DNA from 3 places in the Vreelandella sp. ssv genome. Region 2 is predicted to be linked to each of the others. Evidence: predicted binding sites of a transcription regulator. Region 2 holds the regulator's gene; each other region holds the start of a gene.
What was found. The regulator LexA, encoded in region 2, represses DNA repair genes until DNA is damaged. The targets are predictions, from matches to a motif close to TACTGTNTANNTANACAGTA.
Positions count from the first base shown of each region.

Region 1: a site for LexA is predicted at 6,964-6,983, ahead of AC5TBW_RS15665 (Y-family DNA polymerase). Genes of this name have one in related genera too.
Region 3: a site for LexA is predicted at 4,101-4,120, ahead of ruvA (Holliday junction branch migration protein RuvA). Genes of this name have one in related genera too.

Region 1 is NZ_CM182545.1:3,437,428-3,446,988, reverse strand. Features, by position in the region: gene AC5TBW_RS15725 (replication endonuclease) at 1-214, opposite strand, end outside; gene AC5TBW_RS15720 (hypothetical protein) at 211-492, opposite strand; gene AC5TBW_RS15715 (hypothetical protein) at 489-896, opposite strand; gene AC5TBW_RS15710 (Ogr/Delta-like zinc finger protein) at 889-1,185, opposite strand; gene AC5TBW_RS15705 (hypothetical protein) at 1,185-1,388, opposite strand; gene AC5TBW_RS15700 (hypothetical protein) at 1,427-1,630, opposite strand; gene AC5TBW_RS15695 (hypothetical protein) at 1,656-1,862, opposite strand; gene AC5TBW_RS15690 (hypothetical protein) at 1,932-2,258, opposite strand; gene AC5TBW_RS15685 (S24 family peptidase) at 2,528-3,013, shown strand; gene AC5TBW_RS15680 (endonuclease/exonuclease/phosphatase) at 3,073-4,200, shown strand; gene AC5TBW_RS15675 (hypothetical protein) at 4,266-4,766, shown strand; gene AC5TBW_RS15670 (hypothetical protein) at 4,951-5,511, opposite strand; gene AC5TBW_RS15665 (Y-family DNA polymerase) at 5,611-6,939, opposite strand; gene AC5TBW_RS15660 (S24 family peptidase) at 7,056-7,406, shown strand; gene AC5TBW_RS15655 (DNA cytosine methyltransferase) at 7,610-8,827, shown strand; gene AC5TBW_RS15650 (Eco29kI family restriction endonuclease) at 8,824-9,462, shown strand.
Region 2 is NZ_CM182545.1:2,240,679-2,250,239, reverse strand. Features, by position in the region: gene mobB (molybdopterin-guanine dinucleotide biosynthesis protein B) at 1-450, shown strand, start outside; gene moaC (cyclic pyranopterin monophosphate synthase MoaC) at 496-1,293, shown strand; gene moaE (molybdopterin synthase catalytic subunit MoaE) at 1,301-1,762, shown strand; gene AC5TBW_RS10310 (ribonuclease J) at 1,804-3,414, opposite strand; gene purU (formyltetrahydrofolate deformylase) at 3,645-4,499, shown strand; gene AC5TBW_RS10300 (energy-coupling factor ABC transporter permease) at 4,524-5,195, shown strand; gene lexA (transcriptional repressor LexA) at 5,204-5,887, opposite strand; gene AC5TBW_RS10290 (TetR/AcrR family transcriptional regulator) at 6,155-6,832, shown strand; gene AC5TBW_RS10285 (L,D-transpeptidase family protein) at 6,810-7,346, shown strand; gene nagZ (beta-N-acetylhexosaminidase) at 7,413-8,444, shown strand; gene AC5TBW_RS10275 (hypoxanthine-guanine phosphoribosyltransferase) at 8,493-9,071, shown strand; gene ppsR (posphoenolpyruvate synthetase regulatory kinase/phosphorylase PpsR) at 9,092-9,561, opposite strand, start outside.
Region 3 is NZ_CM182545.1:2,009,793-2,019,353, forward strand. Features, by position in the region: gene AC5TBW_RS09220 (acylphosphatase) at 1-60, shown strand, start outside; gene AC5TBW_RS09225 (D-2-hydroxyacid dehydrogenase) at 106-1,047, opposite strand; gene AC5TBW_RS09230 (FmdB family zinc ribbon protein) at 1,287-1,586, shown strand; gene aspS (aspartate--tRNA ligase) at 1,652-3,433, shown strand; gene ruvC (crossover junction endodeoxyribonuclease RuvC) at 3,513-4,076, shown strand; gene ruvA (Holliday junction branch migration protein RuvA) at 4,183-4,791, shown strand; gene ruvB (Holliday junction branch migration DNA helicase RuvB) at 4,859-5,896, shown strand; gene ybgC (tol-pal system-associated acyl-CoA thioesterase) at 5,893-6,306, shown strand; gene tolQ (protein TolQ) at 6,380-7,060, shown strand; gene tolR (protein TolR) at 7,072-7,509, shown strand; gene tolA (cell envelope integrity protein TolA) at 7,523-8,689, shown strand; gene tolB (Tol-Pal system beta propeller repeat protein TolB) at 8,689-9,561, shown strand, end outside.

The sequences.
Region 1 (9,561 bases), 1.2 Mb from region 2:
AGCGACAGTAGGTGCTGGCCGGGTCGATGAGGTCTTTCGCATTGCGGCGCAGCCAACGGTTAGCAGCGGCGTGGCCATGACGTTTGGAGACATACACATAACCTTCGGCCAGCTTCTCCGCCAGCGACGGTAAACGCTCAAAGTGCACCTGCAGAAAGGTGTAGCAATCCTTGGTGCCAGAGCTGTGCTGAAAGGCAAGGGCTAACGCGCTCACGCTTTCACCTCATGAAAGCAAGTACGTTCACCGCCCTGGGCGCCCCTATCCACACCAATAAAGCGGGGTGGCTGTTGCGGTAACTGAACGGCCGCAATATCGATTTTGTAGTCGTCTAAGACGCCCTCTAGCTGGGTCACCTGATAGCCGAAGTGGTGGGCTTCGCGCTTTAGCTCCTCGGCGGCCATGGTATGACCTGCCTGCTCTAACTGCTTGGCGAGGTAGTCAAAGCGGGCTTTCACGATGTAGAGACCGTGCATGGTGGCGTCCAGGTTCATGCGACCCCCTTTTCGATCAGGCTGAGCCAGTGCAGGGCGGCTTTAGTGTTCCCTTCGGCCAGTGCTTGGCGGGCGTGGCTGGCGAGTTCAGCGCTTGGGTGTTGGGAGCGGTTGTTCAGTTGGTCTTTCAGGCCGCTGGCATAGCGGCTCATGCGGTGAATAGACGACCGCACGGCATCCCGCTCTGGCTTGGCGAGCTGACGGATTTGCACGGTGGCGTCTTCCTTCAGGCCTGCGCTTTTCAGCACAAAGCGGCGCTCGGCGTGGGGGAGATCGGCCCAGACCTGAACCAAATCCTGATCAGCGGCGCGGCTGTGCAGCTCGGCGCGTAAGGCGCCAAAGCCAGCACGGTCTGGCTGGGTCTGGGGGCTTGGTGGAAGGGGGAGGTGGGCTACCTTATTCATCAGCGGATTCCTCGTAGTGTTCGTCGTTGGCGGCCTTTCGATTAAGGGCCATATTTATTAATCGGAGTAAGCGAGGGGCGAAGGGAAGATCCACATTCGGATTCGGTATGTCGCTAGGTGCTAAGGTGTGAAGAATTTCGAAACCTGCCTTGCCTCGAAAGCCGCACTCCACGTTTCGGCACTCCACTTCCCCTTCGCGGTACACCGGTGTCAGCGCCTGGCTTTTGCGGACGCGCATGTTGTGGCCGCAATGTGGGCAGGGCATGCGGTGCTTGGAAGCGGTCGACATCAATGGTTTCTCCCTACGGGGTAAAGGGCGCGGCCACGGCCGGTGAGTCCTTGGGTGCCTTTGCGTAAGCGCCGACGGAGTAACCACTCGGCGGCTTCGTCCAGGCTGGTTAAATCCTGCTGTTCACATACCTGCTGCAGCGCGGCTTCTAGCTGGTCGTTCAGCGGAAGTCGTAATTCGCCGCGTGCCGGTTGGTCAGCCATACATCAATGCTCCTTGAGGGCCTCAAAAAGCCCTGCCTTTACGACGCCTGCTGGGGCACAGTGCTAACAGAGAGATCAGCAACGCCCAGCGTTTCCAGTGCTTCTTTCAGCACCAGTTGACGCAGCAGCGACGCCCGTTCGATGCCGGTGTAATCCACCAGCGCGTCGATCAACTGGGCCTCGTACTGATCCAAATTGAGAGCGGCGTAACGAGAGCGCACGCGTTTGGGGTCCTGGTACATGGCAAACATCCTTATGCAGGCAGGGTCATTCGGCATTCAGCGTGTCTTGGTCGTACTCGGCGATGCCGCGCAGCATGAGCATGCGAGCGGTGGCCGACTTAGTGCGCATCTCCAGCTCCTGAATGCGCTCCAGATCGGCACACTCGCTTTCCGTGAGGTAGGTCATCACAGGCTGATCGCAGCCTTTTGGGGCATAAATTGGCTTTGGGGTAATGGTGTTAGTGGTGGCCATGGGTTAGGCTTCCTTAATAGAGTGAAAGACTTTAAACGAGAGCTTGAACAAGGAGACCGAGCGTCTGTATTAACGCTCGTAAAGGCGTACCAGCTTGCGCTGCAGGAAGTGTTCATCCATGTAGGTGCGCAGTTCGCAAAGGGCGTCTTCGACTTCATCGCTAGAGGCGTTACAGGCCAGCATCAGGGCAGCGAGTTCGCCCACGGCTTCGGCGGTGATGCGCTCTTCCAGCGCTTCAAGATCCGCCAGTGGGTTAGGCGTGTTGGTACCGCGCTTCAATGCGGTTTCGATGTGGCGGCGGGTTTGTTCAGAGCAGCGGTCAAGCTCCACTTCGACCCCGCGGAACAGGGTGGTCTGAGTGGACGGCATAACAATGGTGGCAATGATGGTGACCATGGCAGTGGTTCCCTTTGCGTAGTGTTTTAGAGTGAAAGACATTAATAGAATGGTGGAGATATCCTACCGTGTCAATCGGATTGGTGGAAAATATACCCCAAAGGATTAGGGAAGAAATATCTATCCTTGGGCTTTCTCTGGCTGAAGCGTCCAGACGCGCGGGTGAAAACTCACCTCAGCGCTTGAAAGACGTGCTTGCTGGAAGACAGAAATGTTCTGCTGACCTAGTTGCTCGGCTAGCAAATATTGGCGTGGATATTTCCTACGTTTTGACAGGTGTACGTGCAGGCACATCCGATGCTCAGCCCCTTGGCTTGCCTGTGACTGAGCCAGGGCCGGATTTAGTGCCGGTGATGATGTACGACATCGAAGCTGCCGCCGGCGCGGGCCGCAGTTTTGAAGGTGAACCAGTGCAAACCACGCTGCACTTTCCCAGCAGTGAGCTGGCCGACAAGGGGCTGGACCCCGCGCAGGTGGTAGGCATTAAGGTGCGCGGTGATTCTATGGACGGCACCCTGGCCGATGGCGACTGGGTACTGGTGGATCGCAGCAACCGCGATCCGAAACAGGAAGGGGTGTTTTTACTGCTTGTTAGTGGAGAACGACGGATTAAGCGGGTGCAGCGCCTAGCGGGCGGGGCGTTGTACTTGATCAGCGACAACGACCACTACCAGCCGGAAATGATTAAGCCGCAGGATATGCATGATGTGGAGATACTGGGGCGGTGTGAGATTCGGATTGGCAGAATTGTGTAACTGCAAAAAAATATATAAATAACGGCGTTTTGATGCTGCCTAGTAGTAGGGAACAGGGAATGAGTTACAGCAAGAGTGTTACACAGCTCTTACAACCAGCGCTGCTAGTCTGCCTAGTGCTTTCGTGGCCTGCTTTAGCCGATATTAAAATTGGTAGTTGGAACATTCAGAATTTTGGATGGGGTGAGCAGAAAAATATTGTTGCAGTCACCGAGGTAGCCAACCAGTTCGACATTCTTGCGATTCAAGAGTTGATGAATACTGAAGCGCTAGGAGCCCTTGAAATAATGTTGGAAGAGTCATCAGGTGAAGAATGGAGTTCCATGCACTCGCATCTGATGGGAAGCTCATCCCGCTACCAAGAGATGTATGCGTTTCTTTGGCGTGACTCAACAGTGACCTATGAAGACGGGGCGGTTATTTATATAGATGATCGTAATGCGTTTGCACGTGAACCGTACTCTGCCCGTTTTAAATCACTAGAAAGCGATACGAATTTTGTGTTGGCTACAGTTCATATCACTTATGGCACAAGCATCAGCGATCGTACTCCTGAAATTCACGCGTTACGTTCATATTGGGACTGGTTGGCAGAGGTTTACCCCGAGTCAGCCAACCAGCGCATGCTTGTTGGCGATTTTAATATGCGGCCCAGCCATGAAGCTTGGGCAGAATTATTTGAAGTCGCGCAGCCTCTAGTCACTTCCGGCTCGACTACGTTATCCAGTAAAGATCGGCAGTATGCCAATCTGTACGACAACATTATTGTGCCTTTAAACCATGATCTGCCAATCAGCGAAGTGGGTATTTTAACGTTTCCGGAATTGCTAAGTGAAAGAGGCGACTACTGGTCACATGAAGCTGCGCGGCGCTATGTATCTGACCATGCCCCTATCCTTGCCACATTTGGTGATAACCTAATTCATGATGCCACTGATCTTGCTGTTGAGATCCCTACTCAGCCAGTTGAGCAAGAAATAAGTTTTAGTGAAGACTGCATTGATTTGAATACAGCTTCCAGAGATGAGTTGGTTGGAATTGTCCATATTGGTGAAGACCGTGTGGATGATTTGATTAGCCAACGGCCTTGGGTGTCGGTCAATCACCTGACACGTATTTCTGGTATTGGGCCTGCCCGACTAAGGGATATCAAAATTCAAGATGTTACTTGTAAACAGAAAATTTGATTAAATTTTATTTAGATGTTTTTTTGCTGCTAAATTTCAATTGTTAAAAGGAATAGGGGTTAGTTATGTTTTTATATGATCTTTTTAAATTGGATGTTGTGAGGCTTTTAATCGATGTTTCTTCGTTATTGGGTGCTGCTGTGAGCGTTTACGTTTTACGTCAAACTCAGCTGATCAAAAAAGAAACTAGAGATATTCAGTTGGTGATGCTGAGAAGGGCACGAATTCCTGAAATTTTAGATCAATTAAAGAGTGTTTTAGAAGAATTGAGTGAAGCGAAAGATAATGGTGATAAAGAGAAAATTGATTCTTGTGTAAATCGTTCTTTAGTTTATGCTCAGCATATCAGGGCTAAGATTCCTGTTGGTAGTGGTTTTGATAAAACTGAAATTGAGCTTGAGAATATCAAAAAACATATACAAGGAGCTACTGATTACTTGAGATTGGCTAATCCTTATAGGTTTGAAGAGAGAGCACAATTTGTTTTTGCTAATTTACAGATCCTTGTCTGCTCTATGGAAGAATACCTGAGGGATACTAGGTTGAATGTTTTTAGTAATCATTAATTTTTATTGTATTGATTTATGAAAGCTGTTAAGGTTTTTTATAATTTCTTATTTTGTTAATAGAATTTATTGTTTCTACACCTCTCTTGTATTTGAATGGTTTAGGCCACGACGAATGAAATTAGTTGAAGGGGCAGTTTGATAATTTTAGCGGGGCTTACTTTAACTCTTTTGTTTGCCTGGATTACTTATTAATAAGATTGTTATGTATATCAATGCCGTGGTCTAATTTATCAAAGCTAAAGATATTTAGCTGGGTGCTCCATCCGCATAGCAGATATTTTGATTCTGACTTGCTCTGGTAATGCTGAGCGGCAGTCTTGAGGGCGCTCATAGCGGCCAGAACATCTGCCTCTGTCTTGGTCTGGTAAACAAAAACCTTATATTCTGAGTCGGCTTGGAGAAGCTTATGGAAGTCGTACAATAGCGAGGAAATCTTTGATTCAGACACCTCGATCTCCATGGTCAGTACGACTTTAAGGAGATTGTTGTTCTCGTCAAACTCACGCCATACGAAGTCGTAGAGCCATTGTCCAGCTTTGGTCTCATGTGAAGGACGCGACCTGTAACCCCGCTGGGCTCCCTCATCCCTGAAACGGTCTTTGATGGCGTTATTCTTGACAGGGCTTTTCCAGATAAAGCTTTTCCATCTAGCTTCATCTCCAGCAGCGCGTGCCTGTTCGCGTTTATATGCAAGTGCTTCCTCTTGTATTTCGATTAGCCATCGCTTGAATTCTCCTCTCATTGTCCCCTATCCCTTTTTATTCATCGATATTAGTGGCCAGCCAAGGCATAAGCTCAGCTAGGCGAAGCTAAGAATAGTGTACAGTCCTGATTAGGTTTATCAGCAGTTTTTAAGATGTGAGTTCCTCCTACCTCTTTGCGCCGCCCCCTCATCCGTATACGCCACCATCAGCTCACCCCAATTCGTCGTATAGCGCGGGCTTCGGTTCGCGCAGCGTAGGTGCCAGGGGGCGTTCTTTTCTGGAAGGCCTAGGCGTACCGTTCCTTTTCCCATCTTCTCGTTCAACGCGTCCATGGTGGCCATTAGCTTTTGGCTGCGCTGGCGTTCCTCTTCCGTTTGCGGTGTGTCCATCAGGCTGAGCTGTTGGCGGTTCTCGTCGGTCAGGTCGATCAACATCACGCCCGCTTTCTTGTAGCCGTATTTGGGACGGTAGATCTTGCATAGCGCCTCTTGGGCGGCATGAAGTATGTCGCGGGTGTCCTGGCTTGGGCGTTCCATTTCCACCGCTAGGCTGGGGGAGTATTGGGGCAGGTCGGGCCGGAAGCGGTCGGTTTTGAGAAACACCAGCACGGCGCGGGCGAGGCTCTTCTGCTCGCGTAGCTTTTCAGCGCCCCGTTGGGCATGTTGGCGAATAGCGCCCTGTAGGTCGTAAAGCTGTGTGGTGGGGCGGCCAAAGGAGCGGCTGGTCATGATGCGTTTGCGTGGTTCATTGAAGTCGTTCATCTCCAGGCAACTGATGCCGCGTAGTTCCAGCACCGTGCGTTCCATGTTCACCGAGAACTTACGCCGTAGGCGCTTGGCGTCCGCTTCGCGGAGATCCCAGGCAGTGTTGATGCCGAGGATCTGCAGGCGCTCGTTTAAACGGCGGCCAACGCCCCATACATCGCTCACCTCAATTTGCTGCAGCAGGTGTTTGGCTTTGACGCTATCCGCATGAAGGATGCACACGCCTGGGTAGGCGGGGTGCTTCTTGGCAACGCGGTTGGCCAGCTTGGCGAGGGTGTGGGTAGCGGCGACGCCAACACACACGGGAATGCCGGTGCCGCGGCGGACTTTTCTGTGCAGGGATTGGGCGTGCGCCTGCAGCGCTTCCGGCTCGAAGCCATCCATGCGCACAAACATTTCATCAATGGAGTAGGGCTCTACACCGGCGGTTTCCTGCTCCAGGATGCCTTGCACCCGGTGGGACATATCGCCGTACAGCTCATAGTTGGAGGAGTGCAACACGATCTCGCCACGTTCGACCAGGTGACGCACCTGATGGGCAGGGGTGCCCATCTCGATACCCAGCGCTTTCAGCTCTTCCGATCGGGCGATAATGCAGCCATCGTTGTTGGACATAATGCCCACCGGACGGCCTTCCAGCTTGGGGTTGAACACCCGTTCACAGCTGACGTAGAAGTTGTTGCAGTCCACCAGCCCAATCATGTTGCCTCCATAACCCTTGTTAAATGCTGTTTGTTTATACAGTATTGGCAGCAGGGAAAGCGACAGGCGAACGCTAATGTACGTCGCTTAATGGGGAGCAAGCACAGGGCAATAGCATGCGAGTAAATTACTTGGGGCCAGCAGTGGTGGGCGTGAAGCACCCGGCAGTAGCCGAGATGGATGGCCGAAAATTTCCACCCAGCTGCTTTCTGGTGGAAATAAGCGAAGACGCACGCCCAGGCGGGCCATGGATGGAGGGAGATGTGCTGGTGGTGGATGAAGCCAGATCGTTTGGCCACGGCGATCTCGTAGTGGCAGAGGTGGAAGGAGAGTATCGGTTGTTTAAGTCCCACCGTGTGGGCAGCCGCTGCCGGTTGTTACCAACGAACGGTGGCCAGGGCTGCTTCGTGACCGTACAGCAGTTTAAGGGTGTGGTGGTGAGGCAGGCGCGGTGCTGGGCGGTGTAGGCAAGCCCATCAACGAAAAGCTGGCTGGTGTCCAGAGGCGGGTTTCGGTATCGTCTGCGAGCTTTGAAAATATCGGCAGACGTTTACCAATCTGCTGTAATACTGTGACAGTATTAGGATAGCTGCCAAGTTTTTGTCACCAAGAGTGTGTGGTTTTTGTAATTAAATAATATTATTTATTAATAGCTTAGCAGGGTCTGAGTATGTTGAAGTCAGTTGAAATGTTTGCAGGTGCGGGGGGGCTAGCTATGGGGGTCTCTCTTGCTGGCTTTGAGTCGTTGGCAGTCGTGGAATGGGATCGATGGGCCTGCGATACGATTCGGGAAAATCAAAAAAATGGTTACCCACTAGTCAATGGATGGCCGCTTTGGTCTGGTGATGTCCGTGAGTTCGATTGGGCAAGTATTCCTGAAGATATAGACCTAGTAGCAGGTGGCCCTCCTTGCCAGCCATTTTCGATGGGTGGAAGGCACAAAGCGTTTGGCGATGATAGGGACATGTTTCCTGCCACTGTTGATGTTGTGCGACGTTTAAAGCCGAAAGCTTTCATCATTGAGAACGTGAAAGGGTTGACCCGGTCCAGTTTTGCTAATTATTACCAGTACATCTTGCTGCAGCTTGAGTTCCCGGAAGTGGCTCGACGAGATGGAGAGACCTGGGCTGAACATCTTAAAAGGCTGCAGGAAGAAAAAACTTCTGGCGCTCTTCATATAAGCGGTCTGACTTACAACGTGGTGCCTACACTCGTAAACGCTGCTGATTATGGTATTCCTCAAAAGCGTGAACGTGTTTTTATCGTGGGTTTCCGGTCTGATCTTGGTGCTGAGTGGTCTTTCCCTAGAGCGACGCACTCATTTGATGCTTTGTTATATTCACAGTGGGTAACCGGTGACTACTGGCGTCGACACCATATTGCACAGAACAAAATACCGGCTATTCCTTCGCGGCTTGAAAAACGTGTGGGCAAATTAGCGAATGAATTACTCCCAGGGATAGAAAAGCCTTGGCGTACTGTTCGCGATGCACTCATTGATGTACCGGATCCACGCGCGAAAGGTGCGAGTAAGTTTCGCAATCACCTCTTCCAGGATGGCGCGCGAGTCTATACCGGCCATACAGGTAGCCCCTTAGATTTACCATCAAAAACCTTGAAGGCCGGTGCTCATGGCGTGCCTGGCGGTGAAAATATGATGGTCAATGAGGATGGCAGCGTTCGTTACTTTACAGTGCGCGAATCTGCAAGATTGCAGACCTTTCCCGATGGTTATGTGTTTCACGGTGCATGGGGTGAGACTATGCGCCAATTAGGTAATGCAGTACCCGTAGCTTTGGGTCGGATGGTAGCCAGCTCCGTGGCAGAGCAATTGGCGATAACACAACTTCGCCAGTTAAAACGCCAAAACAATAGGAAGATGGCATGACCGACAATATCTACCCTTTCAATCCTCTTGATAAGCAACACCTGGGCGAGAGTGTTGGGCAGGCAATGCTCCGTCAGCCGGTTCATTCTTTGACCGATCTAGCCAAATTCAACGGAGCAGGTGTATATGCCATATATTACTCAGGTGATTTTCCGGCATATCAGGAAATAGCTAAGCGAAACTCCAATGGCTCGTATACAGCGCCGATTTACGTTGGGAAAGCAGTTCCAGCAGGGGCCAGGAAGGGTAAGTTATCACCAGCAGTTACAGAGACTCTGTTTAAAAGGCTAAATGATCATCGAAAAAGCCTTGAGAATGTAGAGAATCTTCGCATAGAAGATTTTTTTTGTCGTTTTTTAATAGTAGATGATATCTGGATCCCGTTAGGGGAATCCCTACTGATCTCAAAGTTCTCACCTATTTGGAATAATTTAATAGATGGCTTTGGAAACCATGACCCAGGGAGTGGACGCCATGCGGGCTTACGTCCCAGATGGGATGTATTGCATCCAGGTAGGCCGTGGGCAGAAAAACTTAAACCACGCGCAGAAACGATGAATCAAATTATCTTGGAAGTGAAAGATCATTTGCGGAACAACCCGCCGCCGGATGACGATAATATGATTTCGGTATAAATGTTGGTGGTGCCGAATTGGGTGAGATGTCAGAAATTTCTTACAAAAATATGGTTAATTGCTTACATCATTGGCTAAGCAGATTTGACATAGTGGACT
Region 2 (9,561 bases):
GAAGATGGCTTGAAAGTGGCCGTAATCAAACATGCCCACCACTCGTTTGAAGTAGACCAGCCCGGTAAGGATAGCTACAAACTGCGCAGTGCTGGTGCCGCGCCTGTACTTGTGGCTTCCCGCCAGCGTTTTGCGCTGATGCAGGAAACCCCCGGCAACGGAGAGCCTGATTTAGCCGAGTTAATTGCCATGATGGTCCCGCATCATCCCGATTTGGTGATTGTTGAAGGCTTTAAAGCTTGGCCGATTCCTAAGCTAGTGCTTTATCGAGCTGAAGTAGGCGATGCTACTATTTTAACCGGGCCATGGGTGGAGGCGGTCGCACTGAACGCGTCACCGCCTATCAATTTAGCGCCGTCAGTAGCCCAGTTAAATCTAGACGATAGCGACGCGATAGCCCATTGGATAGTCAATTGGGTAAGCAAAAAAACGACGCCATGTTTTAAATGATTCAGTTTCAAATGCTTCAGCTTCAAAAAAAGGAACGGTGACAGCATGCAACTAACCCACCTTAATACCCGTGGCGAAGCCAATATGGTAGATGTTGGCGATAAACAAGAAACCCGTCGAGAAGCTATCGCTTCGGGTCGCATCATGATGCAGCCTGAAACGCTGAAATTGCTAAGCGACGGTGAGTTGCCTAAGGGCGATGTGCTAGCCACCGCGCGTATCGCCGGTATCCAGGCTGCTAAACGTACTCATGAATTGATCCCACTGTGTCATTCATTGGCACTATCCAAAGTGTCGGTTGAGTTCGATATTGATGTGGCCGAATCGTGCGTCCATGTGACTTCACTATGTCGTTTAAATGGACGCACTGGAGTTGAAATGGAAGCGCTTACCGCCGTCTCGGTAGCCTGTCTGACGCTTTACGATATGTGTAAGGCGGTCGATAAAGGTATGCGTATCGAAGCCATCCAGCTGGATAGTAAGCAGGGGGGGCAGCGCGGTGATTATCAGCGGACAAATTCTCAGGTGCCGATTGTAACGGGTGAAGGCGTGCCGGGAGAAGTAAGTTTGGGCGAACGTTGCCCATCGCCCTGCGTGCGGGTTAAGTTTTTAGCTGAACTGCGTGAGCGTTTAGGTGAAAGCGAGGCAGTGGTCAGTCTGGATCAGCTTGCGAGCCGAGATATTAGCGGCTTAAAAGCTGCCTTGGCGGAGCGCGATAGTCGCTTTAAGCAACTCACCGACCAGCGAACGCTGTGTGCGATTAATCAAGTGATGGCGAATGATGATGCGTTAGTGACCGATGACGACGAAGTGGCATTTTTCCCACCGGTCACGGGGGGGTAGAGTGGATATGGGGCTGGATATTAAAGTAGCGATACAAGCAGCGCCTTTCCCGATGGACTATGGATATGGCGATGCACTAGCAGGACGCAGTGACATTGGCGCGGTGGTTAGCTTTACCGGGCTGGTGCGTGATTTTAACGAAACGCCAGACGTTACGGGGCTAACGCTGGAGCACTATCCGGGTATGACCGAGCGCACGTTGACCGAGATTGGTGAGCAGGCTTGGCAGCGTTGGTCGCTGCAGGCAGTCCGGATTATTCATCGCATCGGTTATCTGGCCCCGGGCGATCCGATTGTTCGCGTGCTAGTCGCTAGCGCTCATCGCCGCGAAGCCTTCGAAGCCTGCGATTTCATCATGGATTTTCTCAAAACCCAGGCGCCATTCTGGAAGAAAGAGCACTCGACCCATGGCGAGTATTGGGTCAAAGAGCGCCACTCTGATCAACAGGATGCCGCGCGCTGGGACTAAGAGTGTCGTGTTGCTGTGCGGCGCGATTAAATGACTCGGCCCTAGCGATTGGCTGCATTGTCATACTCAGCAGGTTCAGGCATTTCGGCGGCCATGATCTGTAAATGCACATCTGGCAGGTGCTGCATATGCGCTGCTAGCCAGTGCACCAGGCGAGGCTGCAATGCTTGGCGCAAGTCGGCCAGTGTCTCCGCGGCAATCTCTTCAAGTTGGTCATCCAGCCAGTCGCTAAAACTATCTTCATCTAGCGGGCTGGCGCCCGAAGAGTCTAGCATCAATCGGCCAATACGCGCCCAGCCAATGTCAGTTGCGGTGACTGGTAGCGCTAAGTACAAACTGCCCCGGCGGGCCGTTTTGGCGTCATTCACTTCTAGACCAGGATGGGGCACGACGCTGTTTTGACTGACAATGCAGGGGGGCTGCGGGTAGCGCGCCTCACAGCGCAATCCATGATTGTCAAAGCAGATTAAATCGCCATTAATCGGCGTTAGCGGTGCGCTGATGCCCAGCTGGCTAGCAATGGCCTGATGGGCCTGCTGGTGTCGCGCTTCGCCATGAACGGGCAGCAGATATTTCGGTTTAACCCAGTGATAAAGCTTGATTAACTCATCCTGAGCAGGGTGCCCGGTGGCATGTAATTCGGGATGATTGAATTCATCATAGATGCGCACACCAAATTGCGTCAGACGCTTTTTAAGCTGTTCAATGGGGCGTTCATTGCCCGGAATGGCTTTAGCCGAGAAAATGACGTTATCACCTGACTGAAGGTCAACAAAGGGGTGGCGGCCCTGGGCAAGACGCTGGAGCGCCGCACGGGGCTCCCCCTGGCTGCCGGTGGCGATAATGACCACTTCATCCGGTGGTAAATAACCGAGATCGTGATTCGGCACCAGCGGCGGTAAATCATCCATATAGCCGAGCCCCCGCGCGACACTCACCATGCGCTCCATGGAGCGCCCCATCAAGCTGATGCGCCGGCCGCATTGGTGAGCTGCACGTCCTATGGCCAACACCCGTGCCAGATTGCTAGCGAAGCAAGAGACAACGACGCGGCCCTGGCAGTTGCTGAGGGTTTTTGTCAGCGCTCTGGCGACATCGCCCTCACTGCCGGAGTGCCCTGGCATTGGCGCATTGGTCGAATCGCCAACGACTAAATCGACCGGTGCGAGCGCCCTAAACTGTGCGGCGCTCATCGGTGTACCAATCAGCGGTTCAGGATCGAGCTTCCAGTCACCGGTGTGTAAAACACGGTAGCCACCGGCCATCATCATTAAGGCACAGCTTTCGGGAATTGAGTGCGTCAAAGGGAGGTAGCGTAGCGTAAATGGCCCGCTTTCAAGCGCCTCGCCTGGTTCGATAACTTGGATAGCGGCACTACTAAGCTGATGTTCAGCAAATTTCAGTCTCAACAACCCAGCCGCCAATGGGGTGGCATAAATAGGGCAGTTCCACATCGGCCAGAGCCAGGCGACTGCCCCTATGTGGTCTTCATGTCCGTGGGTGATGTAAAGCGCTTTGGGTACGATCCCTAATGCTTTCAGGGTATCGAGATTAGGAACCTGAAGCGGTGAGTTGGGAAGATCCTGGCGAATCATCATGCCGCAGTCGACGGCAATCCAGTGATCGTCATGGCCGTATAGCGTTAGATTCATTCCAATCTCACCGCATCCCCCTAGCGGCAGCATGCGCAGCGGTGGACGACGACGGGGACGAATTTGAACGCGTGGTGAATGCATCAGTTATGAAAAGCCTAAAAAGTAGTGCCTTAACTATACGGGAAGGCAGGGGCGGCTAACAATCATCCTTGGCCTTCCGATACAATACGCAGTCTAAGTCGCTGGTTTATCATAATTAGCGTAGAAATAGGTCAAGAGTAAATTACATGTCTCATTATTATCGTTTAGTTGTGTCCTGTCCCGATCAAGTAGGTATTGTGGCTCGCGTTTCGAGCTTTATTGCCCATCAGGGTGGCTCGATCACCGAAGCAAGCCAGCACTCTGACTTAGAAACCGGCTGTTTTTTTATGCGTTACGAAATTTTGGCAGATTCAGTGGCTATGTCGGTAGAATCGCTACGTGCATCGTTTGAAACGGTCGCTAGCGAATTCAATATGCAGTGGTCACTGGTCGATACCCAGAAGCGTCGTCGGGTGGTGTTAATGGTGTCGCGGGAGTCGCACTGCTTAGTGGATCTGCTTTATCGCTGGCAGGGAGGTGAACTGGATTGCGATATTGTTGGAGTGATCTCAAACCATGACGACATGCGTTCATTGACCGAGTGGTACGGCATCCCTTACCACCATGTGCCGGTCGATGCTGAAAACAAGCAGGCGTCGTTTGCCGACGTTCAGACTGTAATCGATAACGCCCGCGCTGACTGCATCGTGCTGGCACGCTATATGCAAATCCTACCGCCTGACTTGTGTGCACGCTATGAAGGTCGGGTGATTAACATTCACCATAGTTTTTTGCCCTCTTTCGCTGGTGCTAAACCTTACCACCAAGCGTATCAACGCGGTGTTAAATTGATTGGCGCAACCTGTCACTATGTCACCGAGGAACTCGATGCTGGCCCGATTATCGAACAGGATATTCATCGTGTTAGTCACTGTCATACGCCTACTGATTTAGTGCGCTTTGGCCGAGACGTTGAAAAGGCGGTTCTAGCGCGCGGTTTACGCTGGCATCTTGAGGATCGTGTGCTGGTTCATGGCAATAAAACGGTGGTCTTTAGCTAACGATTGGTAACGTAAGAGGTCGCTATGTCATTCGCGCAAAGTGTATTAGCGCCTTGGGCGCTAGTGCTTACCTCACTACTCTCGTTAAGCGTGGTAGCCTGGGCACTTTTGCGTCGGCCTTGGCAAGCGCTAATCAAGGATGGTGCACTTCAGCATCGCTGGTTAGGGGCAACCCTAGCGGTAGTGCTGATGTGGCAACTGCGCGCTCAAGCAGTGGACTGGCTAACGCTGCACCTTGTCTTTACGGTATTGATGACTCTGGTATTTAAAGCACCGTTAGCACTCATCAGCAATGTACTGATTAATGTGGCGATGGTGGTAATAGGCCGCAATGAGTGGATGCTGTTAGGCGCTAACGTACTGGTAACAGGGGTGGTGCCAGCAGCCATCATTGGCACGGTATGGCGGCTGGTCGATCGCCGACTGCCGGATAATCTGATGGTGTTTCTATTTGCCTGCGGTTTTTTCGGTACGGCGCTGGCTACGCTGGGGGGCGGGTTAGTAGCGGTGCTACTGATCACCGTAGCAGGTACCGACCCTGACGCTATTTATCTAGCCCAAGAGTATGCACGCTTCTTGCCCTTGTTAATGCCTTCGGAAGCGTTTATCACCGGCATGCTGCTGAGTATCCTGCTGGTCTATCACCCTAATTGGGTGGCCACTTTCAATGACCACCGCTACATCGATATGCAGTGAAGGTGATGTTAGCCGAGAGCCTGACCATTGCCGCCGCGAATAACGCCAACGCCCACTCCTTCGATATTGAGCGACTGGGAGCGAAGATCGATTTCAATGGGCGCAAAGTCTGGGTTTTCAGCAAACAGCGTTACCTGATGTCCTTGGCGCTTGAAGCGCTTGACGGTCACTTCATCATCTAAACGCGCCACCACAATCTGGCCATCGCGCACTCGCTCAGTGCGATGAACAGCCAATAAGTCACCCTCTAAAATGCCAATATCCTTCATTGAGAGTCCCCGGACGCGCAGCAAATAGTCGGCCTTAGGGGTGAAGTACTCAGCAGGCAGCGGGCAGTAGCGATCTATATGTTCTGCAGCGAGAATGGGGCTTCCAGCGGCGACTTCACCAATGACAGGCAGTCCAGCCGGTGGTGATTCAATATGATTGGCAACGGGTAACGTAGCCACGCTGCTGTCCACTATTTCCTGGGGCTCTTGGTTGGGCAGGCGAATGCCGCGTGACGTATTGCGGATAATGCGAATAACCCCTTTTCGTTCAAGCGCACGAAGGTGTTCTTCAGCTGCATTTGGGGAGCGGAAACCGAGTGCTTTAGCAATCTCAGCACGGGTCGGAGGGTAGCCAAATTCGCCCATGGTCTTAACGATAAAATCAAATACGTGCTGTTGGCGAGCGGTTAGCGGACGCGACATACCAGACTCCAAAAATAGTGAATAGACAGTAACAAGTTAAATGTCGACTTAATCGATAAGTGTTTAAGTATACAGTATGTTCCTCTGTCCAGTATATGGCTTGTCAATGCCTATTGCCGGAGGCGGTGAATTTTTCCTAATCGTTTGAAACTAAGTTTTTACTTATTTACTTGGCCGCATTTCATTAACAAATCAAGCGTTGAGCCTGTCAAAGTTATGGCATAGTATTTTGCTATGTTTTAAACACTCGTTTCCCTGGAGAGCAACATGGCTCAATCTGATACGGTGACCCGTATACTTGATACCGCGGAAGTGCTGTTTGCAGAGCGTGGTTTCGCTGAAACCTCGCTGCGCAATATCACTAGCAAAGCGCGCGTCAATTTAGCGGCCGTGAACTATCATTTCGGTTCAAAGAAAGCCTTGATTCAGGCCGTTTTTTCTCGCTACTTGGATCCCTTTACACAGCGTTTTCATACTGCGCTTGATAAGCTTGAAGCCCAGCACACAGGGAGCGTTATCCCGCTTGAAACGCTACTCGAAACAATGGCTACCACTGTGCTGGCAGTGCCAGCTGAGCGTAACAGCCTAAAAGTTTTTATGCGCTTATTAGGCCTGGCCTATAGCCAGGCGCAAGGACATCTTAGGCGCCATATTCAGCAAGAGTATGGTGATGTGTTTACCCGCTTTACCGAACTTGTGCGTCAAGCAACGCCAGACTTGCCTGACGCGGAGCGCTTTTGGCGGCTACACTTTATGCTCGGCACGGTAATTTTTACGCTTTCTGGTCTTGATGCGCTGCGTGATATTGCTGAAAAGGATTATCACGAGCAGGTCACCGTACGGGATTTAGTTCGACGGTTGCGTCCGGTAGTTGTCGCTGCCATGAATGCACCGTTACCCCCAGCACTCGAAGAAGGAAAATATGCGAACGCCCAGGCTAGCTGAGCTACCCCCAACGGAGAGTATCTGGTTAGAAATAGACACCACTCAGCAGCAGCTACGCTGCTGGCGAGGGGCAAAAGTTCTCCATGAGTGTGAGATATCGTCTGGTGCCGCTGGTAGTGGTGAGCGCAATGGTAGCGGTAAAACCCCCCATGGTTGGCACTATATAAGAGCGGCCATTGGTGACGGTATGCCAGAAAATGCGGTATTTCGTGGGCGGCGCTGGACAGGCGAGACTTTCTCCCCTGATCTCGCTGATGCGCATCCTGAGAGAGACTGGATCTTGACGCGTATTCTGTGGTTGTGCGGGCTAGAAAAAGGCGTTAATCGTGGTGGACAAGTAGACTCTCAGCGGCGCTATATTTACCTACATGGCACGCCGCCCGACGAGCCAATGGGGGTGGCCGCTTCCCATGGCTGTGTTCGTTTACGTAATAGTGATTTGCTCTATATATTTTCGCTAGCGGTGCCAGGCACGCCGGTTTGGCTACACGGTGGTCGGCAGTGCTTTGATTAATCAGGTTTTGACACCGCTAGACGATCGTCTAAAATCATCGCCCCTTTTATTGGTGGACCTATCACGATGACTCAACCGTTAGGCCCGGTCATGCTCGACCTTGAAGGCACGAAATTGACGGCCACAGAAAAGCGCTTGCTCACTGAACCGGCGGTAGGGGGTGTCATCTTATTCGCCCGGAATGTTGAGAATGGCTACCAGGTACGTCAGCTATGTAGCGATATTCGCCGCGTACGCGCTGATTTGCTGATTGGGGTTGATCAAGAGGGCGGGCGTGTCCAGCGCATTAAAGAGGGGATGACTCGCCTTCCTGCCATGGCGCGTATTGGCGAGTGTTATCGCGACATTCCGGAAGATGGGCTTGTATTGGCAAAAGATGCTGGCTGGCTATTGGGCATGGAAATGGCAGCCTGTGGGTTGGATCTTAGCTTTGCGCCGGTACTGGATGTGGAGAGCGGGGTCTCTAGCGTTATTGGCGATCGAAGCTTTAGTAGTGACCCCCATCATGTCGCGCAGCTCGGCGGCGCTTTCATTTTAGGGCTTCACGATGCCGGCATGGCCGCCGTGGGAAAACACTTCCCTGGCCATGGTGGCGTCGCGGCTGACTCTCACGTTGCACTGCCGGTGGACGACCGTTCATTAGAGGCGATTAAACAGCGCGACCTTGTGCCCTTTACCCATCTCGCCACCCAGTTAGAGGGTGTTATGCCTGCCCATGTGATTTACCGCGCTTTTGATAGCCGCCCTGCCGGATTTTCTCCGAGTTGGCTTGGGATGCTTCGCGAATCGCTGGGGTTTAAAGGCTGTATTTTTTCTGATGATTTAAGTATGGCAGGTGCCCACGAAGCGGGCGGCCCCAGGCAGCGTGCTCAAGCAGCACTATCGGCGGGGTGCGATATGCTGCTGGTATGCAATGATCGAGCAGCCGCGCTTGAGGTCGTTGAGGCTTGCAAAGGTATTGAAACGAAGCGTCCTGCCAAGCTGCGCTATAGCCGAGCACGGCCTGATTTGGATGCTTTAAGCGCGCTGGGTCGTTGGCGTCGGGCCCACGCGAAGCTGGAAGCATTGGCTGATAGGCCGAAACCGAATGCTGTGTAAATGCACACTGCTGATGTAAACGAAGCTTTTAACCCGCCTGGAGTTTAGATGTCAAAGTTGGATAAAGAAGCATTAGAGTCACTGGACTCAATGCGTGAGTTGATGGATAACGCCGACTGTCTGATTTCTCAGCAAGAGGTAGAGCGGGCGCTTGATCGTATGGCGGAAGCGATTACCCGGGATTTAGGAGACAAGCTGCCGGTTTTTTATTGCGTCATGAATGGAGGCCTGATCACCACTGGCCATCTGCTTACCCGGTTAGGTTTTCCTCTTGAAGTGGACTACCTGCACGCCACTCGTTACCGCAACGAGCTGCGCGGCGGCGAACTCTTTTGGCGCGTTTCTCCCGAAGTGCCAATGGCGGGTCGCCACGTGGTGATTGTCGATGACATCTTGGATGAAGGTGCGACGCTAGCCGCCATTTTGGCATACTGTGAAGAAGCCCAGGCAGCCAGTGTCACGACCGCTGTGCTAGTGGATAAGCAGCATAATCGTAAAGCGGTACCAGGCTTAAAGGCCGACTACTGCAGTTTAGAAGTCGCCGACCGGTATGTGTTTGGCTTCGGTATGGACTACAAGGGCTACTGGCGCAATGCGCCAGGTATTTTTGCCCCAAAAGGTATGTAGCTGATCGCCTAGAAACGGGGCTAGCGGGGCGAGAAGCGCCTCGCTAGTCCCGTTTCTGCAATCATCCGTGTTGAGATCTCTTCTACCGAGAAGCGCGTCGCATCGATATAGGGTATGTGCATCGAGCGGTAGAGTGACTCTGCTTGTTCCACTTCTTTAAGGCATTGATCCATTGAGCTGTAACGACTATTAGGGCGTCGCTCATTGCGGATCGCTGACAGTCGCCGAGCATCGATGGTTAACCCAAACAGTTTTTGTCGGTGGGGCGCTAGCGCTTTGGGTAGCTTTAACATGCCATCTTCGTCTAAATCATCTTCCGTCAGCGGATAGTTAGCCGCGCGAATACCAAATTGAAGCGCCAGATACAGAGAGGTGGGGGTCTTGCCGCAGCGCGAGACGCCGACCAAGATAATATCTGCCTTGTCGTATTGGTGAGTACGTGCACCGTCATCGTTATCCAGCGCAAAATGCACTGAGTGGATGCGGTCCA
Region 3 (9,561 bases), 230 kb from region 2:
CACGTTGAGCTTGAGGTGCTCAACAATTGCCGCGCGCCAGGTCACTTTGGCACCCAATAGGGCCATTGAAGGCCCTATGGTTACTCAGAAAGTATCGTCAAAGTCCTAAGAAGCGTCTTTCCAGTCACGGATATTGTTAGCCGTCAGGCTAACAATATTCTGGCGGGCTTCCGGTGTTATCCACGCGTTGTGAGGAGTAACGATTAAGTTCAGCGGCTCGCTGAGCGCATCTAGTAGTGGGTGCCCCTCTCTAGGCGGCTCAGCGGGTAGTACATCAACGCCCAGTCCACCAATCTTGCCGTTGCGCAGCGCTTCAAGTGCGGCGACTTCATCGATAACGCCGCCGCGGGCGCAGTTGACCAATAGCAGCGAGGGCTTAACGTGAGACAAGCGCTGTTGATTTATCAAATGTCGAGTGGCTTCGCTCAAAGGGCAGTGCAAGCTGATAACGTCGGCATCGGGAAGTAGATCATCCAGTGCAGGGCGCTTATCATTCGCTTCATTGCCTGGCCGAGCAGCAAACGTCACTTGCATACCAAACGCTTCTGCCAGACGTGCCACTTCCGTGCCGAGCTCACCTTGACCCACCATCACCAAATGTTTGCCGGACAGCTGTAACGTAGGATAATCCTGCAAACAGAAGAAGGCGCTGCGCTGCCATTCACCTGCAGCGACGTCCCGCTGGTAGCGAGGAAGCCGGTTGGCCAGGGCAAGTATCAGCATCAAGGTGTGCTGGGAAACGCTGGCGGTGCCGTAAGCTGCAACGTTTTTAACCACGATACCCTGATCTTTTGCGGTATTTAGATCGATGTTGTTAAGGCCTGTCGCTAATACGCATATTAATCTCAGTTTAGGCAGCTGCCGCAAGGTTTCAGCGTCTAGTACTACTTTATTTACGATCGCGATATCGGCGTTAGTAAGGCGCTCAAGCGCCTGCTGAGTTGAACTTTGCTCAAACACCTCAAGGTGTGAGACCGACTCTTCAATGGCGCTTAAATTGATCTCAGGGCCTAGGCTTTGTGCGTCCAGTATCACCGCATGAGGCATTTTATTCTCTCCAATAGTTACCGAAGGCTTCATAACCTTGCTCGGCAGGGGTCACAAAAGGGTATAATGGCGGCGCTTTATCAACCGCAGCCTTGGAATTTATCCCGACTGGCCACATATTGGCAGCCTAGCAGCGTTTGTGTTCGCCACTATTTATTTTCTTTCAGTACTAGGTCCGTCAGGACTGGGTCTTAAAAGAACGTAGTTTGTCAGGGTTGAGCTTTTTAGGAGCCATTAACATGCCCATCTATGAATATGAGTGCAAGGCCTGTGGCCATCGCCTGGAAAAATTGCAAAAAATTAGTGCCGATCCTCTCAAGGATTGCCCTGCATGCCAAAGCGATCGCTTGGAGCGACTTGTCTCGGCAGCGGGTTTTCGCTTAGCCGGCGGTGGTTGGTATGAAACCGATTTCAAAACGGGTAGCAAAAAGAATCTGGTTGCTGACGGCAAAACTGCTCCGGCAGATGCCGCTAAATCAAGCGATACCAGTGCTACTCCCAAGAGCGTTACTCCCAGCGACAAAGGCGCCGCGGCATAGCTGCGGTAGTCAGGGTCGGGACGCCCGCGACACACTAATTGCCACGTAACAGAACAGGATTTGACATGCGCAGCCATTATTGCGGCCAGCTAAACGAAACTTTGGTGGATCAAACGGTTACGGTATGCGGATGGGTTCACCGCCGCCGCGACCACGGTGGGGTAATTTTCCTCGATATGCGCGATCGCGACGGCATCGCTCAATTCGTTGTCGACCCTGATACCGCCGAGGCGTTCGCAACTGCCGACCGTGCCCGCAGTGAGTATGTCCTGCGCATCACTGGACGCGTACGGCTGCGCCCTGAAGGTACCCAAAACCCCAACATGCCAACAGGCATGATTGAAGTGCTGGCGAAGGACGTCGAAGTACTTAATACGGCGATTACACCGCCGTTCCAGCTGGATGAGCATGGCAAAGTAGGTGAAGAGGTGCGTCTGAAGCATCGCTATATCGACCTGCGTCGTCCGGATATGATCGAGAAGCTGCGCCTGCGTTCGCGTATTTCTCACAACGTACGAGCATATCTCGAAAACCAGGGCTTCCTGGATATCGAAACACCGGTACTCACCCGGGCGACCCCTGAAGGCGCACGCGATTATCTCGTCCCTAGCCGTACCCATGCGGGCAGCTTTTTTGCCTTGCCACAATCACCGCAGTTGTTTAAGCAACTGTTGATGGTGGCTGGCTTTGACCGCTACTACCAGATTGCCAAGTGCTTCCGCGACGAAGACCTGCGTGCCGACCGTCAGCCTGAGTTTACCCAGATTGATATTGAGGCGTCGTTTGTGGAAGAGAGTGACATCATGGGCATTACCGAAGCCATGATTCGTCAGCTTTTCCAGGACGTGCTAAAAACCGAACTTCCTGAGTTCCCGCGCATGACTTGGCAGGAAGCGATGAATCGCTTCGGTTCAGATAAGCCGGATCTGCGTATCCCGCTGGAATTGACCGACGTCGACGACTTAATGCAGCAAGTTGATTTCAAAGTCTTCTCTGGCCCCGCTAGTGCAGATGATGGCCGTGTTGCAGCACTGAAAGTACCCGGCGGCGCCAAGCTATCGCGCAAAGAGATCGACGAATATACCAAGTTTGTCGGCATCTACGGTGCCAAAGGCTTGGCGTGGATTAAGGTCAACGAGCGCGCCAAAGGGCTTGAAGGTCTGCAGTCGCCGATCGTCAAGTTTATGGAAAACATCGTTGAAGAGCTGCTCGATCGCGTGGGCGCTGAAGATGGTGACATTATCTTCTTCGGTGCCGACAAAGCCCGTATCGTCAACGAAGCCATTGGCGCGCTGCGCGTTAGATTAGGGGCTGACCTGGAGCTCTACACGCAGGAGTGGGCGCCGCTATGGGTCGTCGACTTCCCGATGTTTGAAGCTGACGACAACGGTCGTCTTAGCCCGCTTCACCACCCCTTCACAGCACCCTCTTGCAGCCCAGAAGAGTTGAAGGCTGACCCTGCTAGCGCGCTTTCACGTGCCTACGATATGGTGCTCAACGGTACAGAGCTGGGCGGTGGATCTATTCGTATTCACGATCAGACCATGCAGAGCACCGTTTTCGAGATCCTGGGTATTGGTGAAGAAGAGGCTCAAGAGAAATTTGGCTTCTTGTTGGATGCGCTCCAGTACGGCGCTCCGCCCCATGGTGGCTTAGCCTTCGGTTTGGATCGCTTGGTCATGCTGATGGTGGGTGCCAAAACCATTCGTGAAGTTATCGCTTTCCCGAAAACCCAAAGCGCTGCCTGTTTGATGACCAATGCACCGGGCGAAGTCAGCCCCGAGCAGTTGAAAGATTTGAATATCCGTCTACGCCAGAAAGTCAAAGCGGACCCCGCCGCCGAATAAATCTGTACGGTTGGCCGCTCCACACCGACGCTACGGCGTCGGTGTTTTTGTATGTTCTAGTCACACGAGTACCGATGCCATGGAAGAGCAAAAGCCCGTCGTACCCATCCGCATTTTGGGCATAGACCCTGGCTCCCGGGTAACTGGTTACGGAGTGATCGATGTTATTGGCGTTAAACCCTGCTACGTAGCAAGTGGCTGTATTCGTACGGCAGAGGGTGCGCTAGAGCAGCGTTTGGCACAAATTTATGCAGGTCTTAGCGAAGTCGTCGGCTTGCATCGCCCCGATCAGGTCGCCATTGAGCGGGTGTTTATGGCCAAAAATCCTGATTCCGCGCTAAAGCTGGGCCAGGCTCGGGGGGCGGCAATGGTGTGTATGGCCAATCATGGCTTGAGCCTTGCCGAATACGCCGCGCGGCAGATAAAGCAGGCGGTGACTGGGCAGGGTGGCGCGGATAAAGAGCAGGTACAGCACATGGTGACCGCTATTCTGCAGCTCTCTGCTACTCCCCAGGCTGATGCAGCCGACGCGCTGGCCATTGCGTTAACCCATGCTTATAACGGCTCTGTCTTTATCAGCCATGGTTTGCCCGCCGCGCCATCTCGGGGTCGCCGTCGCTCCACCGGCCGCTGGCGGCTTTAATTCCCTCTGTGCCGACGGCTGAACTACTGGTCATCTGTACAGAGTCGCTTTATAGTAAACGTTTGTTTTTCACTCTATTGTTATTCACCCCAGTGCGAGCGATTTTATGATTGGACGTCTGAGTGGCCAGCTATTGGCAAAGCAACCTCCCTGGATTGTGATCGACGTTCATGGCGTCGGCTATGAGCTGGAAACGTCAATGAATACCCTGGTGACACTTCCGGCCGTCGGCGAAAATGTTGCTTTGTTCACCCACCTCACTATTCGTGACGACGCTCATCTACTGTATGGTTTTGGTAGAGAGCATGAGCGCGCCTTATTTCGAGCCTTGATTAAAGTCAACGGTGTAGGACCTAAGCTTGCGTTAGCGATTTTATCAGGTATGGATGAAGATGCCTTTATGCGCTGCGTTCGTGACGATGACAGTAAAGCGCTGACAACCCTGCCAGGGGTGGGTAAGAAAACGGCTGAGCGTCTTATCATTGAAATGCGAGATCGTTTCCCTGAGTGGGAGAACGGTAGCAATGCGCTACTGCCTCTTGAGGCCGCTAATGGGCAAGTATCTGCTCGCGATAGCCTTGCTGATGCAGAAGCTGCATTAGTCAGTTTGGGGTATAAGCTGACTGAGGCATCCAAAATGCTCGCCGATATCGACCCCAATCAGTCAACCGAGGCACTGATAAAAGCCGCACTGACTCAACGAATGAACGGCTAAGTGGATGGTTTTACAGTGCTAGATTTGGGTAAAGTTTGCATTTGAATCGCCATAAAGAAGAGTATCTATGCTAGAACACGATCGGCTGATCGCCGCTGAACCTGAACAGGGAGAGGGGCGTATTGACTACGCAATTCGCCCCAAGCGGTTGGATGACTATATTGGCCAGCCGCGTGTGCGTGAACAACTGGAAATTTTTATCGGCGCTGCAAGGCTGCGCGAAGAGAGCCTGGATCACACCCTGGTATTTGGCCCTCCTGGGTTAGGTAAAACGACACTCGCCCATATTATTGCCACTGAGATGGGGGTTGGAATGAAATCGACCTCCGGCCCGGTGCTTGAACGGGCAGGGGATCTCGCCGCCATGCTGACGAATTTAGAGCCTGGCGACGTACTTTTCATCGATGAAATTCACCGCCTGTCTCCCGTCGTCGAAGAAGTGCTTTACCCCGCCATGGAAGATTTCCAGCTGGATATCATGATTGGCGAAGGTCCGGCCGCACGCTCTATTAAGCTGGACCTGCCCCGGTTTACCCTGGTGGGCGCGACCACCAGGGCGGGCTTGCTAACCTCTCCACTGCGCGACCGCTTCGGCATTGTTCAGCGTCTTGAATTTTATAACCTCGAAGAGTTGACAGAAATTGTTTCGCGTTCGGCTCGCCTAATGGGCGTTAAAACCAGTCACGAAGGTGCAGTTGAAGTGGCGAAGCGCTCACGTGGAACACCGCGAATCGCCAACCGACTATTGCGCCGAGTGCGTGATTACGCAGAAATGAAAGGTGACGGCGTTGTCGATGTCGCCACAGCGGATGCCGCCCTTAATATGCTCAACGTGGATCACCATGGGTTGGATCACATGGATCGTCGGCTACTACTGGCAATGATCGACAAATTCGATGGCGGCCCTGTAGGCATTGATTCACTTGCGGCGGCCATCAGTGAAGAGCGCGACACCATCGAAGATGTGATCGAGCCCTACCTTATTCAACAAGGTTTGATTATGCGCACACCTCGCGGACGTGTCGTTACCCGCCAAGCGTGGCTGCACTTCGACCGAGTGCCCCACAAGCAGGCGACCGATATGGAAGGGGAGCGCCGTCCGTGAGCGCTAGTGCACAGAAAGGTTACCGCCTGCCGTTGCGCGTTTATATGGAGGATACTGACGCTGGTGGCATTGTCTACTATGTTAACTACTTGAAGTTTATGGAACGTGCACGTAGCGAATGGCTACGTCAATTAGGCATTAATCAGCAAACGCTGCTAGACGAAGGTACACAGCTAGTGGTATACCGCTTGGCCTGTCACTACGCGAAACCGGCTCGTCTGGATGACGCATTGGTAATCACTGCCCACGTTATAGAACTTGGGCGTTGTCGAATGACATTTGAGCAGCAAGTTTGGCGTGACGAGGAACTCCTCTGCTCAGCCACAGTCGAGATAGCCTGTTTGAGCGTCGAGCGTATGCGTCCTAAAGCATGGCCAACATCGCTTAATATTTTAATACGGGCCTCTTAACCAAGAGGTCATTCACTGCGTCGGCAATGCCGACCCTAATAGATTGATGAGGGCACCTGTGAACGATAACACCATGTCCATTCCCCACTTGATAATGAATGCCAGCACCGTGGTGCAGCTGGTTATGTTGCTACTGTTGGTGGGGTCGATCCTCTCTTGGGTGGTCATTTTCCAGCGCAGCATTGCGCTGGGCCGTGCCAAGAAAGAGTACAACCAATTTGAGGAGTCTTTTTGGTCAGGTGTCGACTTAAACGAGCTCTATCGTGAAATTCCCGCTGATGACCCGCGCCACGGCGCTGAGCATATTTTTCAGTCGGGGTTTCGGGAATTTAATCGCTTAATGCCTAAAACCCGAGACGCTGACACCGTTTTGGAAGGTGTCCAACGTAGCATGCGCGTTGCTTGGTCTCGGGAAGAGGATCGCTTAACCCAGCATCTGGTGTTTCTAGCTACAGTGGCTTCTGCCAGTCCGTATATCGGTCTTTTCGGCACAGTATGGGGCATTATGGGTTCATTCCAAGCGCTTTCGCTGACACAACAGGCGACACTTGCAACGGTAGCCCCCTGGATTGCAGAAGCGCTTATTGCAACTGCAATGGGTCTTTTCGCGGCTATCCCTGCGGTTATTTTCTATAACCGTTTGTCGAACACATCTTCTCGCTTACTTGGCAAATACGAAGATTTTGCCGAGGAGTTCCACGCTATCCTGCACCGCAATCTGCAAGGTCGTGATGGCAAGCCAAGTGCGGGTTAAGGGAGACAGCCATGCAAGGTCCTTTTAATCGTAGTGGTAAAAGCAAGCCAATGGGGGAGATTAATGTCGTCCCTTTCATTGACGTTATGCTGGTACTGCTAGTTGTTTTTATGATTACTGCGCCTATGCTAACCCAGGGCGTGCAAGTTGAGTTGCCGCAAGTGACCTCTCAACCCATTGAGACCCAGGAAGATAATGATCCGATCATTATTTCGGTTGATAGCGATGGGGGGTACTTCATCACGCTTGGGGAAGACTCTACGTCAGTGACCCTGGATGAGATGTCTGCAAGAGTGGCAACGATTCTAGAACGCCGTCCAGGTACGCCCGTCATGGTACGCGGTGACCGTAATGTGGCTTACGGACAGATTGTCGTCTTGATGAGCACGTTGCAAGGCGCCGGAGTAGCTAACGTGGGGCTGCTTTCAGAGCCGCCGCAAGATGGGTAAGGGTAGCGCGAATATGGCAGTAAACACACCGCGCGATCCTCAAGATGTTGGCTATAAGTGGCCGACTGTTCTGGCGATTGGCGTGCACGTCGCCATTGTCTTGTTTAGCTTAATCAGTTTGCCGACCCGAACGGCGGAGCCCGATAGTTCGTCGATCGTTCAAGCGACGCTGGTGAGTACGGAAACGTTTACCGATCAGGCTCAGCAGGCAACAGAACAGCAAGCGGCGATGAATGCGCCAGCGGAGGCGCCGACAGAACCTGAAGCGCCCGATGAACCCTCTGCCAGTGAGCAGCAGGCTGCAGCCGAACAGCAAGCGGCAGAAGAAGCTGCTCAGGTGGCGGCTGAAGCAGAAGCGCAAGCCTTGGAAGCAGCGCGTGAGGCTGCGGAAGCTGAAGCGCAGCGTCGTGCTGCAGAAGCGGCTGCACAGGCTGAGCAACAAGCCGTTGAGGCCGCTGAACGTGAAGCCGAAGCGGAAGCTATCGCTGAGCGTCAGCGTGAAGTTGAAGAGGCTCGGCGCCAGCAGGAAGCCGCTGAAAAGCAGCGCCAGGAAGAGGCCGAAGCCGAACGAGAGCGTGAAGCGGCAGAGCAGCGGCGCCAGGAAGAGGCCGAAGCCGAACGAGAGCGCGAAGCGGCAGAGCAGCAGCGCCAGGAAGAGGCCGAAGCAGAGCGCCAACGTGAAGCCGAAGAAGAGCAGCTACGTGAGCAGGAGGCGGCTCAACGAGAGCGAGAGGCGGAAGCCCAGCGCCAAAGAGAAGCGGAAGAGCAGCAGCGACGCGAAGCAGAAGCAGAGCGTCAACGCCAAGCGGCTGAAGCAGCAGAGGCAGCCATGCAGCGCCAGTTGGCAGGTGAAGCGGAAGCCGCGGCTAATGCTCAGCAGGCCGAACAGGCTGCCAACAGCTTTATCAACATCGTCCGTAGCGCTGTAGAGCAGGCGTGGGTGATTCCGCCCGGTGCAAGTGATGCGATGAGTGCTACCCTACAGGTACGGCTAGGGCCTTCAGGAGAGTTGCTGGCAACGTCGATTGTGACATCAAGCGGCGATAGTGCTTTTGACCGGTCTGTCATGCAGGCCGTGGAACATGCTGCACCGTTTGGTGAATTGCGAGATTTACCAGCCGATCAGCAGCGTAATTTACGTCAGTTTAATCTGCGATTTACCCCGGGGGATGTTCGCTGATGCAAAGTTTGAGCAAAGTATGGTTGTTCTGTCTACTGCTGCTAGTCAGCAGTGTGGCAAGTGCTGACTTAACCATTGAGATTACGCGAGGCAGTGATCAAGCGCTGCCGATTGGCGTGGTGCCTTTCGCAGGCTCAGAAGGAATGCCTGAAGATGTTGCACAGATTGTCCAAGATGACCTTGAGCGTAGTGGCTATTTTGACCCGCTAGAGCGTAGCGCTATGTTTGAACAGCCTAGTCAATCCGACGATGTTCAATTCGGTACGTGGCGGTCGCTAGATGTGCGCTACTTGGTAGTAGGCCGGGCAGAGCAAACCAGCGGTGGTTTTGAAATACAGTTTGAGCTGATGGATATTAGCGGCCAACGCCGGATGATTGGCGAAACCGTGACCGTGAGAGGCAATGACCTGCGTGGTGCCGCTCACTATATCAGCGATCAAATCTTTGAAGAGATCACCGATATTCGGGGAGCTTTTTCAACCAAAATTGCTTACGTCACTGCCCAGGGTGTTGGTGACAATATGCAGTTTGGCTTGTACGTTGCAGATGCCGATGGCCGCCGCAGCGAACAGGTGTTGACCTCTGATGAACCTATTATGTCTCCTGCATGGTCACCTGACGGCTCTAAGCTTGCCTATGTCTCTTTTGAAACTGAACGCCCAGCAATCTATATCCAGGATGTAGCCACTGGACAGCGCGTTATGGCCACGTCATTTGACGGTATTAACGGTGCACCAGCATGGTCACCTGATGGCCGGCGTATCGCCATGTCTCTGTCTAAAGATGGACAGCCTGAAATCTATATCATGGATGTCGCCAATCGTTCAGTAGAGCGCATTACTAATAACAACAGCATCGATACTGAGCCTGCT